DNA from 4 places in the Chryseobacillus diguaensis genome. Region 1 is predicted to be linked to each of the others. Evidence: riboswitches for the same ligand, from Rfam matches in the RefSeq annotation. Region 1 holds a riboswitch; each other region holds the start of a gene.
What was found. A riboswitch is a leader RNA that binds a small molecule or an ion and turns the genes downstream of it on or off. The one in region 1 is predicted to bind thiamine pyrophosphate.
Positions count from the first base shown of each region.

Region 2: it holds a riboswitch for thiamine pyrophosphate, as region 1 does, so the genes downstream of both, thiC (phosphomethylpyrimidine synthase ThiC) here and tenA (thiaminase II) in region 1, are expected to answer to the same signal.
Region 3: it holds a riboswitch for thiamine pyrophosphate, as region 1 does, so the genes downstream of both, ACOT8F_RS11910 (thiamine phosphate synthase) here and tenA (thiaminase II) in region 1, are expected to answer to the same signal.
Region 4: it holds a riboswitch for thiamine pyrophosphate, as region 1 does, so the genes downstream of both, thiT (energy-coupled thiamine transporter ThiT) here and tenA (thiaminase II) in region 1, are expected to answer to the same signal.

Region 1 is NZ_JBMKNV010000015.1:28,771-33,475, reverse strand. Features, by position in the region: gene ACOT8F_RS18070 (YfmQ family protein) at 62-505, opposite strand; gene ACOT8F_RS18065 (ABC transporter substrate-binding protein) at 605-1,603, opposite strand; gene tenA (thiaminase II) at 1,630-2,301, opposite strand; TPP riboswitch at 2,408-2,514, opposite strand; gene ACOT8F_RS18055 (alkaline phosphatase family protein) at 2,750-4,363, shown strand; gene ACOT8F_RS18050 (hypothetical protein) at 4,453-4,659, opposite strand.
Region 2 is NZ_JBMKNV010000006.1:144,500-149,204, reverse strand. Features, by position in the region: gene thiC (phosphomethylpyrimidine synthase ThiC) at 56-1,834, opposite strand; TPP riboswitch at 2,002-2,116, opposite strand; gene ACOT8F_RS11875 (metallophosphoesterase family protein) at 2,626-4,380, opposite strand.
Region 3 is NZ_JBMKNV010000006.1:151,607-156,311, reverse strand. Features, by position in the region: gene ACOT8F_RS11925 (YolD-like family protein) at 650-847, shown strand; gene ACOT8F_RS11920 (YhjD family protein) at 974-1,354, shown strand; gene ACOT8F_RS11915 (hypothetical protein) at 1,397-1,651, opposite strand; TPP riboswitch at 2,146-2,254, shown strand; gene ACOT8F_RS11910 (thiamine phosphate synthase) at 2,332-2,943, shown strand; gene thiO (glycine oxidase ThiO) at 2,940-4,055, shown strand; gene thiS (sulfur carrier protein ThiS) at 4,039-4,242, shown strand; gene ACOT8F_RS11895 (thiazole synthase) at 4,244-4,705, shown strand, end outside.
Region 4 is NZ_JBMKNV010000005.1:1,532-6,236, reverse strand. Features, by position in the region: gene ACOT8F_RS09465 (processed acidic surface protein) at 1-376, shown strand, start outside; gene ACOT8F_RS09460 (class D sortase) at 400-1,014, shown strand; gene thiT (energy-coupled thiamine transporter ThiT) at 1,026-1,595, opposite strand; TPP riboswitch at 1,693-1,791, opposite strand; TPP riboswitch at 1,997-2,105, shown strand; gene ACOT8F_RS09450 (thiamine-binding protein) at 2,237-2,530, shown strand; gene ACOT8F_RS09445 (ABC transporter permease) at 2,502-3,323, shown strand; gene ACOT8F_RS09440 (ABC transporter substrate-binding protein) at 3,342-4,340, shown strand; gene ACOT8F_RS09435 (ABC transporter ATP-binding protein) at 4,344-4,705, shown strand, end outside.

The sequences.
Region 1 (4,705 bases):
AATGCAGAGCGAAAAGCCCAGACACGAAACTGTCTGGGCTTTTCTATTGATGGCTATTATTTTAAATAGCATCTCCTAACATAGACCGTTTTTGAAGATTCTCAGAAAGCAGGCTGTAGGCGAAAACTTTCTTTTTTACTTGTTTGACGACATCTACATGATCGCTGTAGCTGTAGACAAATAAGCGGACATCCTTTTTGCCTCTCTTTGTCTCAATCACGATCGGGGTTCCGCCGTTTTTTGGATGAAGATAAAATTCTTGGTTACCCGGATGGACATAATATTTCTCTATAAAAATCGCTTCATTAAAATCATGGATCACCTGAAGTTTTTCTTCCTCTGCTAAGTCTTTTCCATTGATCGTTAAGGCAGCGTCTGAGTCGCTAAGCTTTGAATGCAGTTCAAATTTGCTGACAAGCCATTCGACAACAGGTGTTGGAAGACATGTCATAAAAATTTTAACAGCACTGACAAGAATGATGGCAAGCACAACTAGCCATGTCATGTATCATCATCTCCGTTATGTTTTCAATAAGTAGTAGTTGGACATCCTTATTTTAACATAGAACGGAAAGCTGTTTTTTGTCCATTATGTGAAAGTTGATTATAGATTTCGGAAAGCACTCTTTGCATCTACTTTGTTTTTCGTGATCTTATTATCATACAGCCATTGAGAGACATTGTTCCAGGTTTCTTCTTCCTGGTAACCGAATGGCTTTCCTTTTTCCTCCATCAGAGGGAGCAGAATCTTTAAGCTTTTCGTTTCCACTTCTTTATCAAGCGGAGAGGATTCTTCCTCGTGATTCATTAATATCGAAAGGCCTTCTTCAGGATGTTTCTCCACATACTGCTGGCCTTTTGTCATGGCAGCCATGACCTTCTTGTAAACCTGCGGCTTTTCTTTTAATGACCTCTCGCTTGCCGCAAGAACGAGTTCATAATAATCCGGGACGCCATATTTTGTTGGATCAAGTGTGCGAACGGGATGATGTTCTTTATCCAAAAGCAGTTTTTCATGATTGATAAAGCCGCCCATCAAGGAATCGATCTTGTTCGTAACCATGGATGGGATCAGATTGAAGCCGATATCTGTCATCATTACCTTATCGGGATTGCCGCCGTCGGCTTTTACCATTGTACGAACTAAAGCTTCATCCAATGGACTGGAAGGATAACCAACTGATTTTCCTTCGAGATCCTTAGGTGAGTGAATGTTCCCGTTTTTCGGAACCATCAATTGATTCAGCGGATGGCGGACGATGGCAGCAAAGGATTGAACGGGAATGCCTTCACTTCTCGCCATAAGGATTTCAGGCTGATAGCTAAGGGCCATATCAATCTGATTGGACGCTGTCATTTTGAGGGGATCATTCGTATTTGCCGGCATTTTGAACTCGACATCAAGCCCCTGCTCCTTGAAGTAGCCTTTTTGTTCAGCTGTATAAAGAAAAGAGTGAACAGCATTCGGATACCAATCTAGCATCAGGGTAATCTTTTGCAGGTGATCGGAGCCTTTTCCGGAAGCACTTCCGTTTGGGCCTGAACTGCATCCTCCTAAAATAAGCACGAATATGCCAAATAGAATTAATAACGATTTTTTCATCTCAACTCTTCCTTCCAAAAATGTATTTAAACCGGCCACTCTTCTCCTTTGTAAACCATGTCCCAGAAGAGGAATTCAAGTTTTGAAGAGGTGAGGAATTGCTCTTCTAAGATAGCTAGATCCTTCTCGCTTTTCCTTTCAGTCAGCTTGTCCAGCAAATCAATCAGCCAGACAGCGAGGGAACCAAATTCTTCTGAAGCATACATGGTGACCCACTTACCGTAGAAAGGATGCTCGCTTGAGCCTGGGTACTCTGCTTTAAGCATTTTTCCGATTTCCCAGTAGCTCCACATGCATGGCAATAAAGCAGAAATCAATTCCTCCAGGGAGCCGCTCTGGGCTGCGCTCAGCATGTATCGCGTATAAGCAAGATTGAGCGGAGCGGGTTTGACTGCCTCCAGCTGTTCTTTTGTAATGCCGAACTGTTCTGCATATTGGCGGTGCAAATCCATTTCTTCATGCAGAGTATCATTCAGAATCTTTGCAAATGCGGCCATTGTTTCGATATCCTTTGCTTTTGCAGCACCGAGCGCAAACATCTTTGCGTAATCAATTAAAAAGACATAATCCTGCTTCATGTAGCGGATGAACGATTCCTTAGGAAGATCTCCTTTTCCGATTCCCGTTACAAACGGATGCTGATGGGTTTTTAGCCAAATGCCTTCTGCTTTTTGATAAAGCCTTCGTGAAAATGTCATTCGATCTCCTCCAATGGAAAGTTTTCCTGCACAAAAAACCCGCTCTTCTCCGGAGAAGTAAGCGGGTTCGTATAACAAGCCATAGGTAAACAATACAATCAAAAGGCTGGATAGTCGGCCGCTTTCCTCCGCTGGTATAATCCAGTTCAGGTTCAAAGGGTTTAGAACGATGGTTCAATCTCAGCCCATGACAAGGCACCCCTAGCAGAAATAAAATATTCGGTTATGTACTGATGGTAACCATTATTGGATAAATAGTAAAGGGGAAAAAGTGTAGGGCTATTTCCGAAAGGGTATGAAATAAGTCGATAAATACCTAGGAGGAAACCATGGCCAGAAAAGCGATTATTGGCATTACCGGATCTGCTAATGGGATTTAATTGAAACCAATCAACTCCGGTTATTTGTATTTGCGAATAAAGTCAAAAAAATTAGACACGATATATTTATGGAGATCTACAAAAAAAATCATATTTTGGGTAAAATTTTAAAATTTGTTATTATGATTATGGCAATTTCACTTATTTTATTTATAGTTTATTTTAATTTACAGCCTACAACAGTCCAAACAAATAAGAAACTTAATTTCCCGCATGTGATGCCTTCAAAACGGGTCGTTCTTATAATATTAGACTCTCTTATGGATAAGCCGCTTCAATCTGCTCTAAAGGAAGGAAAAGCACCTGCTTTACAATATTTAATCGATAATGGACGATATTACCCAAGAATGGTGAGCAGCTACCCCACGATGTCAATTACAATTGATAGTACACTCTTAACTGGAACGTATCCTGAAAAACATAAAGTGCCAGCACTTGTTTGGTATGATGAACACGAAAAACGTTTGATCAGTTATGGGAGTGACAAAAAAGAAATTTTGAAATTAGGAGTTAAACAAGTCTTATTTAAAGAGACCTTGTTTCATTTAAATGAACATCATTTGAGTGATCACGTAAAGACAATTCATGAAGAAATAAGTGATAGAGGATTACAATCTGCTTCAATCAATACACTGGTTTTTCGTGGAAACAAAACACAAATGCTCTATGTTCCAAAGTTATTACAGGTATTTCACTTTCTGAATAAAGATGCTTCTGTTAGAGGACCTTCCTATTTTTCCTATGGGATTTTATCTAAATTAAATCCAAATAATAAGTATACCCACTTCTGGCAGGCGTTCGGTTTTAATGATAAATATGCAGCAGAAGAATTGAAATATTTAATCGAACAAAATAGAGTCCCCTCCTTTTCATTGGTGTATTTTCTGGATAATGATAAAAAAGTTCATAAAAATGGAGTGAATGAAACGAAAGGAATTGAAGAGGCTGATAAACGGCTGCAGACCATCTTTAATACTTATGGTTCTTGGGAAAAAGCGTTAAAGGATAACGTTTGGATTGTAATGGGGGATAGCGGCCAAACTTCAATTGGCAGCGATAAGAAAAAGGCCTTAATTGATTTAAGAAGGGTGTTAAAAGAATATAGAATTCATAAAATTAGCGGGCCAATTCAGAAGAAAGATCAAATCGTACTGGGATTAAATGAGCGAATGTCTTTTATTTATCTTCTAGATGAATCGATCAAAGTAGAGTCTATTGTTAAACAACTTCAAAAAGAGAAACGCATTGATAATATTGCTTGGAAGGAAGGGGAGGCAGTTAAGGTTTTATCAGTTGACAAGAAAGGCGTGCTCTCTTATCAGCCAAATGGGAAATTTATTGATCAATACGGACAAAGCTGGAAAATAGAGGGGGATGTTTCTATTTTAGATATTAAGATGAAAAATGGTCACTCTATTATATATGGAAATTATCCAGATGCACTTGCACGCCTTTACAGTTCTTTCTATTCTCACCCAGGAAACTTCTTGGTAGTTAATGTAAAACCTGGATTTGAATTCATTGGGGAAGGAACTCCAATAAATGCAGGGGGAGCAAGCCATGGTTCATTGCATGAACAAGACACATACTTTCCCATGATTGTAACAGGAACGGAGCTTGAACCGGAACACTTAAGAATGGTTGATTTAAAAGATTGGATATTACATATTTTGGATAATTGAACGTTCTAACGGGCAGTGCTCGAATATAAAAAATAGAAGGGGCTATATGAGCTCCTTCTGAATTTTTTAAATATTTTTCATATAAAAATTTATTGAAGCTGGTTATTAGACGCTTGATTATTTTGTTGGGTGTTTTGCTGCATTTGCTGGCCTTGGCAACCCATTCCTGCAACAAGCGGGACAAACTGCTGCATGCTTTGTCCTATGCTTTTTTGGCCCTTAGTCATGCTATAAAAAGCAGCTGCACCGATACCTGCAGCTGCGATCAAAGGCAGCCATATTTGTTGTTTTTCCATGTTTTTCACCCCCTGGTGTTAACGATATAGCCTTTTTAATGTTTGT
Region 2 (4,705 bases), on a different contig from region 1:
TTTGTGGTAAGGTTCTTCGTCATTCATTAAAATAAGGTTTTTCATTATCACTCTTTTATCGATAAATACTCGATCCCTTTTTAACAAATTCATCTGCCTTTTGTTTCATTCCTTCTTCTATTGAGATTTCCTCGCTTGTTCCTTTTTCAGCAGCTGTTCCCCGAATATCATGTGAAATTCTCATTGAACAGAATTTAGGCCCGCACATTGAACAAAAATGAGCTGTTTTTGCACCTTCTGCAGGAAGCGTTTCATCATGAAACTCTCTTGCACGTTCTGGATCAAGTGATAAATTAAATTGATCGTTCCAGCGAAACTCGAAGCGTGCTTTAGATAAAGAATTATCTCTAACTTGAGCACCTGGGTGGCCCTTCGCTAAATCGGCTGCATGCGATGCAATTTTATAAGCAATGACCCCATCGCGGACATCATCTTTATTTGGTAAGCCTAAATGCTCCTTTGGTGTCACATAACAAAGCATAGCCGTTCCAAACCAACCGATCATTGCAGCCCCAATAGCAGAGGTGATATGGTCATACCCGGGTGCAATATCCGTTGTTAAAGGTCCTAATGTATAAAATGGCGCTTCTTTACAAATCTCCATTTGCTTATCAACATTTTCTTTAATCATATGCATCGGCACATGCCCAGGGCCTTCGATCATAACCTGCACATCATGCTTCCACGCAATGGAAGTCAATTCTCCTAACGTTTCAAGCTCAGCAAATTGGGCTTCATCATTTGCATCCGCTATTGAACCTGGCCGCAGTCCATCTCCAAGTGAAACAGAAATGTCATATTGATTCAGGATTTCACATATTTCTTCAAAGTGAGTAAATAAAAAATTTTCTTTATGGTGAGCCAAACACCATTGGGCCATAATAGAACCGCCACGGGATACTATCCCAGTCGTACGTTTGACCGTTAATGGAATATACCGTAATAAAACACCAGCATGAATTGTAAAATAATCTACTCCTTGTTCAGCCTGTTCAATTAAGGTATCACGATACACTTCCCACGTTAAATCTTCAGCAATTCCATTCACCTTTTCAAGTGCCTGATAGATAGGTACTGTGCCAACAGGTACTGGGGAGTTTCGAATGATCCATTCTCTTGTTGTGTGGATATTTTTCCCTGTTGAAAGATCCATTATTGTGTCTGTTCCCCACCGAGCAGCCCATGTCATCTTTTCAACCTCTTGCTCAATAGAAGAAGTTACAGCTGAATTACCAATATTCGCATTTATTTTAACGTGAAAATTACGTCCAATAATCATTGGTTCACTTTCCGGATGATTAATATTCGCGGGAATGATCGCTCTTCCCCTTGCTACCTCTTCACGAACAAACTCCGGATTCATCTTCTCACGAATAGCAATGAATTCCATTTCAGGTGTAATAATTCCTTTTTTAGCGTAATGCATTTGTGTGACATTACATCTTTTTTTGGCACGTAATGGTGCTTTATTTATATTTGGGAACCATTCAAGATTGGCACGTACATCTCCTTCAAGGAATCCATTATCTTCTGGTTTTATCTCTCTTCCTTGATACTCCTCAACATCATCGCGTTCTAAAATCCAATTTTTGCGCAAAGGCGGCAGTCCTTTTCGAATATCTACTTTGTAATCTTGGTCTGTGTAAGGGCCACTCGTATCATATACATGAAGGGGAGCATTTTCTTCCTCTCCAAATGAAGTTTTTGTTCTACTGAGCTCGATTTCTCTCATAGGGACCTTTATATCAGGTTTGGAACCCTCGACATAAATTTTTTTACTTCCTGTAAATTGGGATTTTAATTCAATGTTCATTTCAGTTGGCTTTTTTTGCATGTAACTTCCTCCCTAAAATTGATAGATAAACGATCCTAGGAGCTACAGCATAGTCATTACAAGTTACCATTAGCTGGGTAAACAAGTAAATGAAAGGCAACAAAAAAGGTTCTGTATACACAGAACCTGAATATCGCCAAAAAGTAGCAGCGTACAAAAGACATTTGACGCCTTCACACCTACTTCCCTACGCTGGTATAATCCAGATCAGGTTCAAAGGGTCAAAGAATTTAAGTGCATTCTTTTCTCAGCCCAAGCCATTGGACACCCCTAGTAGAGCAATTAAACAAAGATATTATGCTTTGTTGTTAAAAATAACATAGTTTTTAGTAATAAGAAAGCCTATTTAAAAATTCCTTTATTCATGAAAATTCACCAGCATAATGCGTGTAGAAAATGGGAGGTGCTTATTTCTTTTCCGCTAGACAATTTTTTTGCCTAAATCAAAAAAGAAGAATTGAAGAAATATCATTATGTTGTTTACTGGCTTTGGAAGAAAATTGAGGATGAAGAAACTAGGGAAATTAAGAAATTCGCCAAACCGTTTAATGGGAAATCAATAAACAGTGCACAGGCCTTACCAGCAAGCGCAATGACGAAATTTACAATCATAATCCAATTGAAAAAATGGAAAAAAACTAAAGTTTTTATTTATTAAAAGGCAGGCATCGAGCCTGCCAAAAAAGTTGCTAAAGCAGCCCTCAAGCATTTGCTTAAGCAAATGCTTTATAGAAAAAAGGCTCAACCGCAGATACGATTGAACCTTAATAAAAATTTTGTCGACGAATTGGTTAAGAAGACACCGTAATCTTCTGTGAACTGTTTGCAGGAATAGTAATTTGTACATCCATGCCTTGTTTGTCATCATTCATATCAATTTGTTGCAGCGACCCCGCTGTCGTTGTGTAAGTACCCTTTTTCATATAAAACGGTACGTGTAAAGTTATTGGACGGTTAAGGCGATTGGAAACAGTTGCGGTTTGGGTGGTAGCCGTTCCATCATTAGGAGAGCTGTACTCTGTCTCAAACGACATAACACCGTCGGTCGTATTTCCATTCTGATAAATAGGCTGCGAACGGTCAGGACTCTCGTATATATAGGAAGAATCAAGGCTGCCGTTGTTCATCTGGAAAGTCCGATATCCTATCCATGGTTTCCCGGTTAATTCAACTGCAGTCGTCGTAGCATATAAAATATTGTCCTGCTTGGTAATATTATCAACATGCGTATGTCCATGCAGGCCAACCTGCATATTATATTGCTTCATTAAATCGATAACCTGCTGGGCACCTTCACCATGCCACAATTGATCGTATTTCAGTCCGAGTTTCTCACCCAAAGCCAGATTTGCAGGTGTCTGAGGATCGTGCTGGAGGTCATATTCTTTCCAGTACTGCTGTACTTCGGGATCAGTGTCTGGCCACTTATCACGATCACGGAAGATCGGGTTATTGTGTGCCAGCAATCCTCGCAGCTGTCCTGCCTGTGCAGTTTGTGCATTATTCGCCAGATCTTCTTTCATCCACTGCAGCTGTTCGCTTCTCACTTGACCGCCCCACGTTGGAACAGATACTGTTCCGGTACCGCTGCGGTCAACTTTATCCCAGTCAAAGGTATTAAGCCCAACAAAATGAGCATATGGTCCATAATCAAATGAAAAATATTGCGGTCCAAAATAATTGTGCCAATATTTCAATCCATCTGTTAGGGTAGCGTCTTGTGCGTATCCATCATGGTTGCCTGGAACGATATAAACAGGTACATTCAGCTGCTTCAGCATCCGGTACACTTCTTCATATTCATATTGATACTCTTTCGGATTCATCTGTCCGAACATTAAATCTCCTGTAAGCACAACAAAATCTGGTTTTTGTAAATTAACTTCGCGAATTGTTTTTTGTAGATACAGCCATCGCTTATTCGGATCGGGATCCCAGAAACCAGCTTCCGTAGCATTTGCCGGATCATTTTCGTTACGCGGTGAACCTACATGAATATCAGTAAGGTCAAGAAAGGAAAAATTCTTTTTTAAATCTTTTACCACTTTTACTGAATGAGCCTGATTATCTGTCACTGTCGAACCGCCAGCGGTATATGCAACTTTAAGATCGTAAAGCTCCTCCGGTACATTTGTAGGGATGTTTACTGTTACATCATAAACAGTGCCGTCTTTTTCCCAATAGGAAGAACTCGGCTTAGAAGAAACAACAGGAAGAGAATATTCATTTTTAACCGGGGTTTGCTCCAGGCTGCCCAGGTTAATTTTCCATCCACTTGGAGACTTGCCATGTGTATCTACTTTAATAGTAAGTTGTGTTCCCTGCTTTTTAATGGCAGGTGTCGATAAAAGAGGATAAATAATATTATTTATTTTTTTACCTCCTGTAAATGAAGACTGGAACTGTGAATAATGAGTAGTGTTCCCGATTCCTCCATCCTGTGAACCTGCGACAGCACCATGAGTAATTTGAGGGAATACAAGATAAAAAGCCAAGGACGAAAGAACCAAGAAACGTAAATACCTAAATCGATTCTGATTGTGCATTTGCTATCACCCTTTCTTAGTTGCTACAACCAGTGTATCTTGCTTTTATGTAGCCTCTATTAAAAAAGGATTTCATATTTTAACAATTCTATTAATATTGTTATTTTTTTGTGCAAACAGACTAACCGAAAATTCATCATTTCTTTCATCAAGAAAAATGCGTAGAGTCTTTCTATTTGTAGATCAACTAATCGGTGAAGGGCTATTAATTACTTGAATGAAAAACCAATTCTTTAGTAAAAAAAAGGCGATATAAAAATTAACGGGTTCCGTTATCTATCGCAAACATTAAAAATGTAAGGAAAATGACTATCAAAATGTATAT
Region 3 (4,705 bases), on a different contig from region 1:
AGCGTATAGTGCCAGAATAAAAAAAGTTCATACTTATAGAAATATGGACTATATTTTGATTAATATTTTTTACCCGCATACCGACTGCGATTTAGGGAAGTCGCTCCTATCCCCAAAGACAGTTAGTCTGTCAGCTCAATTATTTTTTGGTCATTCTTATTAAGTATTTTAAAAGCATAATTTCATACAATAAATAGTTCTAAAGCGTGCTGATAAAAAGCAAAAAATCCTTTATGATAACTGAAAGACCCCCTATTTTTTATAGAAGGCCATGAGCATTTTTAGTCATGGCTTTTTTTAATTCGTTATTCATAGCAAATGCTGCTTATTCAGTTGCTGCTTTTATATAGGGGTATTTGTAGCCCAATGGCTTTCGCATTGCTTAACCTAGGGAAAAAGCAAAGGATCTTAGGACGAATTATCCTGAAAGAAAAAGTGAAACACTTTGAGTAATTAAGCATCCTTCGGGGTGCTTATTTTAAAAAATGGACACATACATCTCCTACAGAAATGACCGGCATCGGTCTTTTTTTCTTATAAAAAACACCAGTTTCTTATTCGTTAAAATCGGTTAAAATAGGAACATATATTCTATTTATGAGGGGGAGATTCCGTTGATTCGAGATCGGGAAATATTAAATGGACTTCCATGATGCTTCCTGAACACGTGCAAATGGCCAAGAAAGTGTTTCGGGAAGATCTTAAAACACCCCGGCCATTTTTAAATGAAGATCAAATACTCGAAATGGAACAGCTCTTATTAGAAAGCCTTCAAAACAAGCATTACCTTCATTTTCACGATTTTGGCATGATGGCTTATTTAGCGAAAAGACGGGAATGGTCTTGAAAATGAATCAGCTGGAGAAAACCATTCAGTTAATGGATGAATGGAAAAACAAATTTACGATTTCCTTTTATCCTTTAACAGATGTCAGGCACTTATAGATAAGGAACTTGAAAGGATGGAAGCATCATGAAAGCTCCAATTCCTGTTGCGGAAGAGGACCTTATTTATGAATATATTTACAGGGTCTACCTCATTTCAGAGCTGGAAGAGAATCGCGTAAGCTTCGAGAGGCTGCCATTTAAAATTCCCGAGCCTTATGTGGCCATGATTGATGGGATCTTAAAAGCCCTTCGCTTGGAAGCCAGGGAGATGAAAAAGGAAATGAGGAATTTGAAGATCAAGGTTTTGGAGGAACCGCAAGGCGATGAAATCTTCTTTGATTATTTATACTTCGCCCATGGATATGAGGGCAGTTTTCGCTTCTGGGAAGCAGCTATGCGGCTTGAAGGTTCGCGGAGAATGAAAAAATATATTAATCAATACATGATTTCTTCTTATACACATTAATAAAGACAATTCCCTTTGGTGAAATCCCTTATTTAATCGCTTTCAAATGGATGAAAAGAATGATGTCCATATTGTTACTATGGCGAATAATACGAGAGTCAGATAACCGAGCTTTTTAAGTCTTTTGTTTGGAGAAAAAAACGAGTAGATCACGCCAATGAATAAGAGTGTTACCGCAAGGAACCATCCTAAACTAATTTGAGGATTAGCCCTTTCAGTAAAAACAATAAGAACGAAGAATGGCCAGGCTAAATTTTGAATCAAGTTCCATTTTGTTAGCTTTTTGGTATCTTCCATTTCAGCCCACCTCCTGACTTATTTACTTCCATTATATAGCAATATTTTTTTTGAAGTCCATAAAAAAAAGAAGAGCATGGAAATTGGTCGGTTATGTATCCCTTGGGTTATGCCTTGTAACAACAATATGGACCATAAATGCAAACTAAAAGAGCCAGCTAATTAACCAAAATAAATACTTTTTGTAACTCCCCGATTAGCTCTGACATTCGTTTGAAACTTTCCCATCCTAAAGCAGTCAAATTGCTACACATTAATATAGAAGTGCCCCACTGAATTACCATCATAATTATCACCGTTTTTCAGATTTATTGTTACCATTGTCGCCTGTCGGCACATTTTTAATCGGTGAAGGGCTATTAATTACTTGAATGAAAAACCAATTCTTTAGTAAAGGAGCATAACCTAATTTAAAGTGCAAGGCCAAAAGTACCATTTTATTCAATATAGCTTGAATGTTCGTTTTTCAATGGTATACTGATGAAAAAATATCCATTCTTTGCTAGGGGAGCCGGCAGGCCGGCTGAGATTAAAACACCAGTTTTTAAACCCTTAAAACCTGATCTAGTTTGTACTAGCGTAGGGAAGCGATACGGGGACAGCTGTCTTTCATTGTGCATTCAAGCCCATTTCGCCAACACGCGGAATGGGCTTTTTTGGCTTATTGGAGGGATTCGCAGATGGAGTTTCATGTGATTACAAACGGAAAGCTGTCTTTTAGTGAAATGCTTCCTAAAGTAAAAGAGTTCCATCCATTTATTGATTTTTTGCATATAAGGGAGAAGGAAAAATCATCTAAAGAGCTCTACGAAGGAATTCAGGTTTTCCTGAATGAAGGTATTCCTGCAGCAAAGCTGATTATAAACGACCGGGTTGATCTGGCAATGATAACTGGAATAAAACGAGTTCAGCTTGGCACTCAAGGCATTCCGGTATCAGCTGTAAAATCGAGTTTTCCTGCATTGTATGCAGGCTCTTCAGTGCATTCCTTAAAAGAGGCAAGAGCTGCAATTATCGGAAGAGCTGATATGCTCCTTTATGGACATGTTTTTGAAACAGATAGCAAAAAGGGAAGAGAGCCCCGCGGCTTAGCCGAGCTCTGTGAAGTGGCAGAGCAGTCGCCTGTACCGGTTATTGCAATTGGCGGCATCCGGCCTGATTATGTGCCGGAAATTCTTCTTGCAGGAGCAGCCGGCTTTGCTGTTATGTCAGGAATCTGGGATAGCCAAGATACGTTAAAAGCGGCTTCTGATTACAGATCAGCTGTCGGAAAAGGAGGATTGCTAATATGATAAAGGTTTATGATTGCATTGTCATCGGGGGAGGAGCAATTGGCGGTTCGGTTGCCTATGAGCTTTCAAAAAGAGACCACACAGTGGCAATTGTTGAAAAGGGTGAAGGCGGGAAAGAAGCATCCAGCGCTGCAGCCGGACTGCTTGGCGTTCAGGCGGAATGGGATGAATATGATCCGCTATTTGAGCTAGCAAGAGAAAGCAGAGCGCTTTTTCCTGACCTTTCGCTACAGCTTAAAGAATTGACAGGCATTGATATTGGGTATGAAGAAAAAGGAATTTATAAAATTGCTGAAACTGATGAGGAATTGGAAAAGCTGAAAAAAACGGCACGCTGGCAGGAGGAAACAGGCGAAGAAACGGTTTTTCTTACCGGCGATAAACTAAGAGAAAACGAAAGCAGCCTTTCCAAAGATTTAGCAGGAGCGGTTTTTTATCCAAAAGACGGTCATGTGATGGCCCCCGCCCTGACGAAGGCATATTTGCATGCTGCTGCTGCTTGCGGAGCAGATTTGTACGAATATACAAAAGCCGAAAACATTCTTATCGAGAATCAAAGTGTGAAAGGTATTCAAACGAAAAGCGGCATGATATTCGGCCAAAATGCTGTAATTTGCGCAGGCGCCTGGAGCACGCCGCTTCTTTCGGAGTTTCGGGACCTGAAAACTTATCCAGTTAAAGGGGAAATGATCTGCTTAAAAACAGATAAGCCGCTGCTCCAAGCCCCTGTTTTTAAAAACGGTTTTTATATAGTCCCAAAAAGAGAAGGCCGGTTATTGATCGGTGCAACGGTAGTAGCCCATGATTTTTCCAAAAAGGTAAAAGCCAAAAGTGTAAAGGCACTGCTTGAAAAAGCCCAAAAGATTCTGCCTGCCATTGAAAACGCCTCTATGGAAAGTGTTTGGGCTGGTCTTCGGCCTCAGTCAGTCCACGGTGCTCCCTATATGAAAAAGCATGGGAAAATTGATGGCTTATACGCCTGTACAGGCCACTTTAGGAACGGTATCTTGCTTAGCCCGGCTGCCGGCAGATACATGGCTGATCTGTTTGAAGGAAAAGAAAGCAGCCTTTCTTTTGCTGAAGAGGGGGTAAGACATGCAGGTGTGTATTAATGGGAACTGGACGGATTTAACGGCAGAAATACATACTGTGCAAGAACTTATTCAACATCTCGATCTATCTGAGAGAACCATTGTTATCGAGCAAAATGGAGAGATCCTTGAAAAAAGTGATCATATAAAAAGAATTTTAAAAAATGAGGACAAACTTGAAATCGTAACTTTTGTGGGAGGCGGATAATATGCTGAAAATAGGCCCTTATTCTTTTCAATCAAGGCTGCTTTTAGGAACAGGCAAATACAGTGACTTTGACACTCAGAAAAAAGCAATTGACGCTTCTGAAACTGAAATTCTCACTTTTGCCGTACGGAGAATGGATATATTTGACCAGAGCCAGCCAAATCTTTTGGAAAAGCTTGATTTATCCAGATACTCGCTGCTGCCGAATACTGCCGGTGCCAAAAACGCAGAAGAGGCTGTCCGAATTGCCAGACTTGCCAAAGCATCGGGTCTTTGTACTATGATAAAGGTAGAAGTTATCGGGGATAATCAAACGCTTCTACCGGATCCAGTGGAAACTTTAAAAGCAAGCGAAAGGCTGCTGGAGGAAGGCTTTATCGTTCTTCCCTACACGTCCGATGATGTAGTGCTGGCTAAACGGCTGCAGGAGCTTGGCGTTCATGCCATTATGCCTGGGGCTTCA
Region 4 (4,705 bases), on a different contig from region 1:
GTTTTATTTAACGAAAAATGGAGAAAAGAATGAACTTTCTCTGCAATCATTAATGAATGTAAAAGATCTAAATGGAGCAAACCTTTTGGTTGAATTGTATAGCGATAAAGGCGAATTGCTGATGGATCTTGTGATTACACCAGAAATGGCCGGCTCAAAGATTGTTAAAGAAACCGGTAAAGGCCTTGAAAAAACGGCAGTGATTGCTAAAAAAGAAGAGAAAAAACCAGTATTATCTAAACCAGTTGCCAAAACAGTTAAAGGCGCAAAGCTTCCTAAAACAGCAGGAAACTATGCTGAAATGATGGGAGCAGGTATTCTTCTGCTTGCCGGCGCATTCCTGCTTGCAAGAAGAGTCAAAGCGAAATACCAATGAGAGCTAGAGCGGGTAAGCAAAAAATGAAGAAGAAGCCGATGCTTCTTCTTTTTGCCATCGCTGTACTGCTTGTTGGCGGAATCTATTTGACAACAACCAATGGATTTAAACTTGCCTATGGGTATTTTTTATTTAAAACAGAGAAGCCAATCTCAGCCACAGCAATAGAAAAACCGAAGCCTGCTCCATCCAAAAAACCAGAAAATGTACTATACAGCGTCCGGCCCAAAATGGGTGAAAACATGGGCGTCTTGCAGATTCCTAAGCTTAATGCTTCCCTTCCAATCTATCATGGAACAGATGAAGATGAGCTTGAAAGAGGAGTCGGGCATTATGCGGGCTCCGTACTTCCGGGTGAAAAGGATAATTCTGTTCTGGCAGGACACAGAGATACTGTGTTTAGAAGGCTGGGAGAGGTAGGCAAAAAGGATCTGCTGGTTGTGGAAACGAGTGCAGGCAAGTTCACTTACAAAATCCGAAAAGTAAGGATTGTCGATGCTGATGACCGGACAGTTATTGTTCCAAAGCCTCGAGCAACTCTCACAGTCTCTACATGCTACCCATTTCGTTTTGTGGGCTCTGCGCCAAAACGCTATGTGCTTGTAGCTGATTTAATAAAAAGCCAAATTAAAAAGTGAATCATAAGGATTCACTTTTTTCTGTTTAATAAGGTTGGCGCAGAGATCAAAACCATAATGATCACAATGCTGCTGACAATCCATGATGGAATCATGTAGGAGCTGTTATAGACGACCGAATATAGAAATACAGGCGTTCCTTTAGGAGTGCTTGAAGCGAAGAAAATAATTCCCGAAAGAACATGGGAAGCAAGCCTAAGTAAACTTCCTATAAAAGTTGCTGCTAAAACCGAAAGAATAACCGCTCCTTTTTGTCTGCTGCCAGAAGCACGAAGCACCCAACGGGAAAAAAGGCCGCTTGCGCCAAGAAGTGCGTATGCTAAAGGATAATCGAGCAAATATTGTGCCCAGTGGACAATCACCGCAAGGCCAAGGACTATCTGAAGAAGCCCTGTTAAGAACCCTGTAAGCAGTCCCCCTTTAAGTCCCCATCTAAAAGCCATAATAAAAATCGGAATCATAGCAAGTGAAAGGGATCCGCCTTGAGGAAGTCTCCCGAATATATTTGATACATAATCAAGCAGCAGGGCAATTGCTGCAAAAATAGCTGTTTCAACCAAAAAAACAAGCCGCTGATTCATTAAAACACCTCTTATAGACCGACCAAAAAGGAAATGAAAAAAGCAATGCGGGGAACTCTGTCGTTCGTTTCCACGCACTGCTTTAATGAGAGGTAAAATAAGTTCAGTGCCACATCCCTACAAAAGCGTTAACTAACAGGTTCAAAGGGTCAGAACTGCGTTCAATCTCAGCCGAATGGCTCCCCTTGTGGTCGATTCATTAAATTATGAATAAAGTAATAATACAATATAAAACAAATTTCGACAACCCTATTTGTAAAGGAAATTAATTCTTTCTTTACAAAATGCTGAATTGCTGATATGTTTTGATTGATCTTATATTTAATAAATTATTGGCTGCTTTCTTAGCTTCAAAGACCTAAATGGCAAAGAATTCTATGGAAAGAGCCAATATGAAAATTGAAAATGTCTCGGGGAGCTGAGTAAACTTGGCTGAGAGGACGATTTTTAGCGTCGACCCGTTAAACCTGATCTGGATAATGCCAGCGTAGGGAGCCAAGAGGAAGGATTCTTTCCTTTATACTTTAGACGAGCATAAGGCTGCCCTAGTGGCAGTCTTTTTTGTGTTTGCATTTTCATTTTTGCATTCTAAGCTTTTATCTGTTTATTGATCACATTTTAAGAGTATAGGGGGAAGTTACATGGCTTCAGTAAATTTGGCTTTTCAGGTGCTGCCAAAATCAGATGGCGGCAATACTTACGAAATTGTAGACAAAGCTATTGAGATCGTTCAGCAATCAGGTGTGAAATATGAGGTTGGCGCAATGGAAACAGTGATGGAGGGTGAGCTGGATGAATTGCTCGATATCGTTAAAAGAGCACAGGATGCTTGTATTAAAGCAGGGGCTTTTGAAGTCATGACACACATGAAGATCCACTATCGTCCTGTTGAAGGAGTGACGATTGATGAAAAGCTTAAAAAATACCGCGCTTAAACCTTCTGCCTCTATAGCGGATGTTTTGAAAAGATTAATTGAAACAGCACTTCCTGGTATCGCTATATTGCTTCTGCTTTTATTCTGGGAGCTTGCAGTGAGATTCAGCGGGATTGATAAATGGATCTTGCCAGCGCCAACAGAGGTAATAAAGGCGCTGTTCACAATGAGTTCAACACTGCCTTCTCATATTATTCAGACCGTATCAGAAGCCATTTTAGGGCTGGTTATCTCTATTGTTGCGGGGGTCTTATTCGGTACAATCATTGATCTTTCAGACTGGATCAGAAAAGCCATCTATCCTTTGCTGATCATTTCTCAGACCATTCCTATCATTGCTTTGGCACCGCTCTTTATTATCTGGTTTGGATTTGGGCTTTTACCCAAAGTATTGGTTGTTGCTCTCGTTTGCTTTTTTCCGATAGCTATTAATCTCGCAGATGGGTACCGCCTTGTGGACAGAGATATGCTTAAGCTTATGAAAACCTTCGGAGCAACAAAGCGGCAAACCTTCTTAAAAGTGAAGTTCCCATCTGCATTGCCATTCTTTTTTTCCGGATTGAAAATTGCTGGCACGTACAGTGTCATGGGAGCTGTTATTGGAGAATGGCTTGGTTCAGATAGAGGACTTGGTATAGTACTTACAAGATCGAGCCAATCTTTTCTGACTGAAAAAGTATTTGCAACAATCCTAATCATTGTCTTGTTAAGTCTGGCGGTATTTGCACTGATTGAAATCCTTGCCCGCATTTGTATGCCATGGCGATATGAGCAGCAGAAATTCGAAAAATAATATATGAGGAGAAACATGATGAAAAAAGGACTTTATTTAATGTTAAGTGCTCTAATTCTGTTACTATCAGCAGGATGCAGCGGGGCAGAGAAGACAGATCAAAAGCCGCTTAAGAAAGTGAAAATTATGCTCGATTGGTTTCCGAATACGAATCATACGGGTATCTATGTAGCGAAAGAAAAAGGCTATTATAAAAATGAAGGGCTTGATGTTGAAATTGCAGAACCGGGGGAAGGGGTCAGTGCAGATCAAGTAGTAGCCTCCGGTAAAGCAGATTTCGGGATCAGTTATCAGGAAAACATAACACAAGCAAGATCAAATGGTATACCGCTTGTTTCATTAGGAGCTATCATTCAGGAAAATACATCTGCTTTTGCTTCATTAAAAAAAGATCATATTCTGTCACCTAAAGATTTTGAAGGAAAACGTTACGGGGGATGGGGAGCTCCTACAGAAGAGGCCGTTCTAAAAGCTGTAATGCAGAAAAACAATGGTGATTTTTCAAAAGTGAAAAATGTTACCCTTGGTGCAACTGATTTCTTTAAGTCCATTGGAAGAGATGCTGATATTGAATGGATTTATTATGGCTGGGATGGAGTAGAGGCAGAAAGACAAGGAATCAAGCTGAATTATATTTATTTGAAAGATCTGGATCCTGCATTAAATTATTACACTCCGGTGATTTCAACGAGCGAAAAGGAAATCAAGCAGAATAAGGATACTGTATCGAAATTTATGAAAGCGACTTCCCTTGGATATGAAGATGCTATTAAAGACCCAAAAGGTGCTGCTGATATTTTAATTAAACAGGTACCGGACATTAACGCCGATTTAGTTAAAAAGAGCCAGGGATGGATAAGTAAGCAGTACCAGGGAAAAGCAGATCAATGGGGTTATCAGAAGGAAGAGGTTTGGAAGCGTTATGCTGATTGGATGTATGCGCGCAAATTAATTAATAAAAATATCATACCATCTGAAGCGTATACGAATGACTTTCTTCCAAAAAGGAATGAGTAAAAAATGCTGAAAGTTGAAGAGCTGTCAAAGACATTTCATAATCAGAAAGACCCTCTTTTAACACTTGATAATATTAGCTTAACGATTGAAAAAGGAGAGTTTATCAGTATTTTAGGCCCCAGCGGATGCGGAAAAAGCACGCTCCTTGATATTATTGCAGGCATTAAGAAGCCTTCTAAAGGCAGAGTGATGTATGGAGGAAGAGAAATAATCGGTGAAATTGGATATTCTGCCTACATGCCTCAATCAGATGTCTTGCTTCCCTGGAGAACTGTATTGGAAAATGCGGCACTCCCGCTTGAGATAAAAGGAGAGAGCAAGAAACAAGCCAAAAAGCAGGCTATTCCTCTTTTTAAAACATTTGG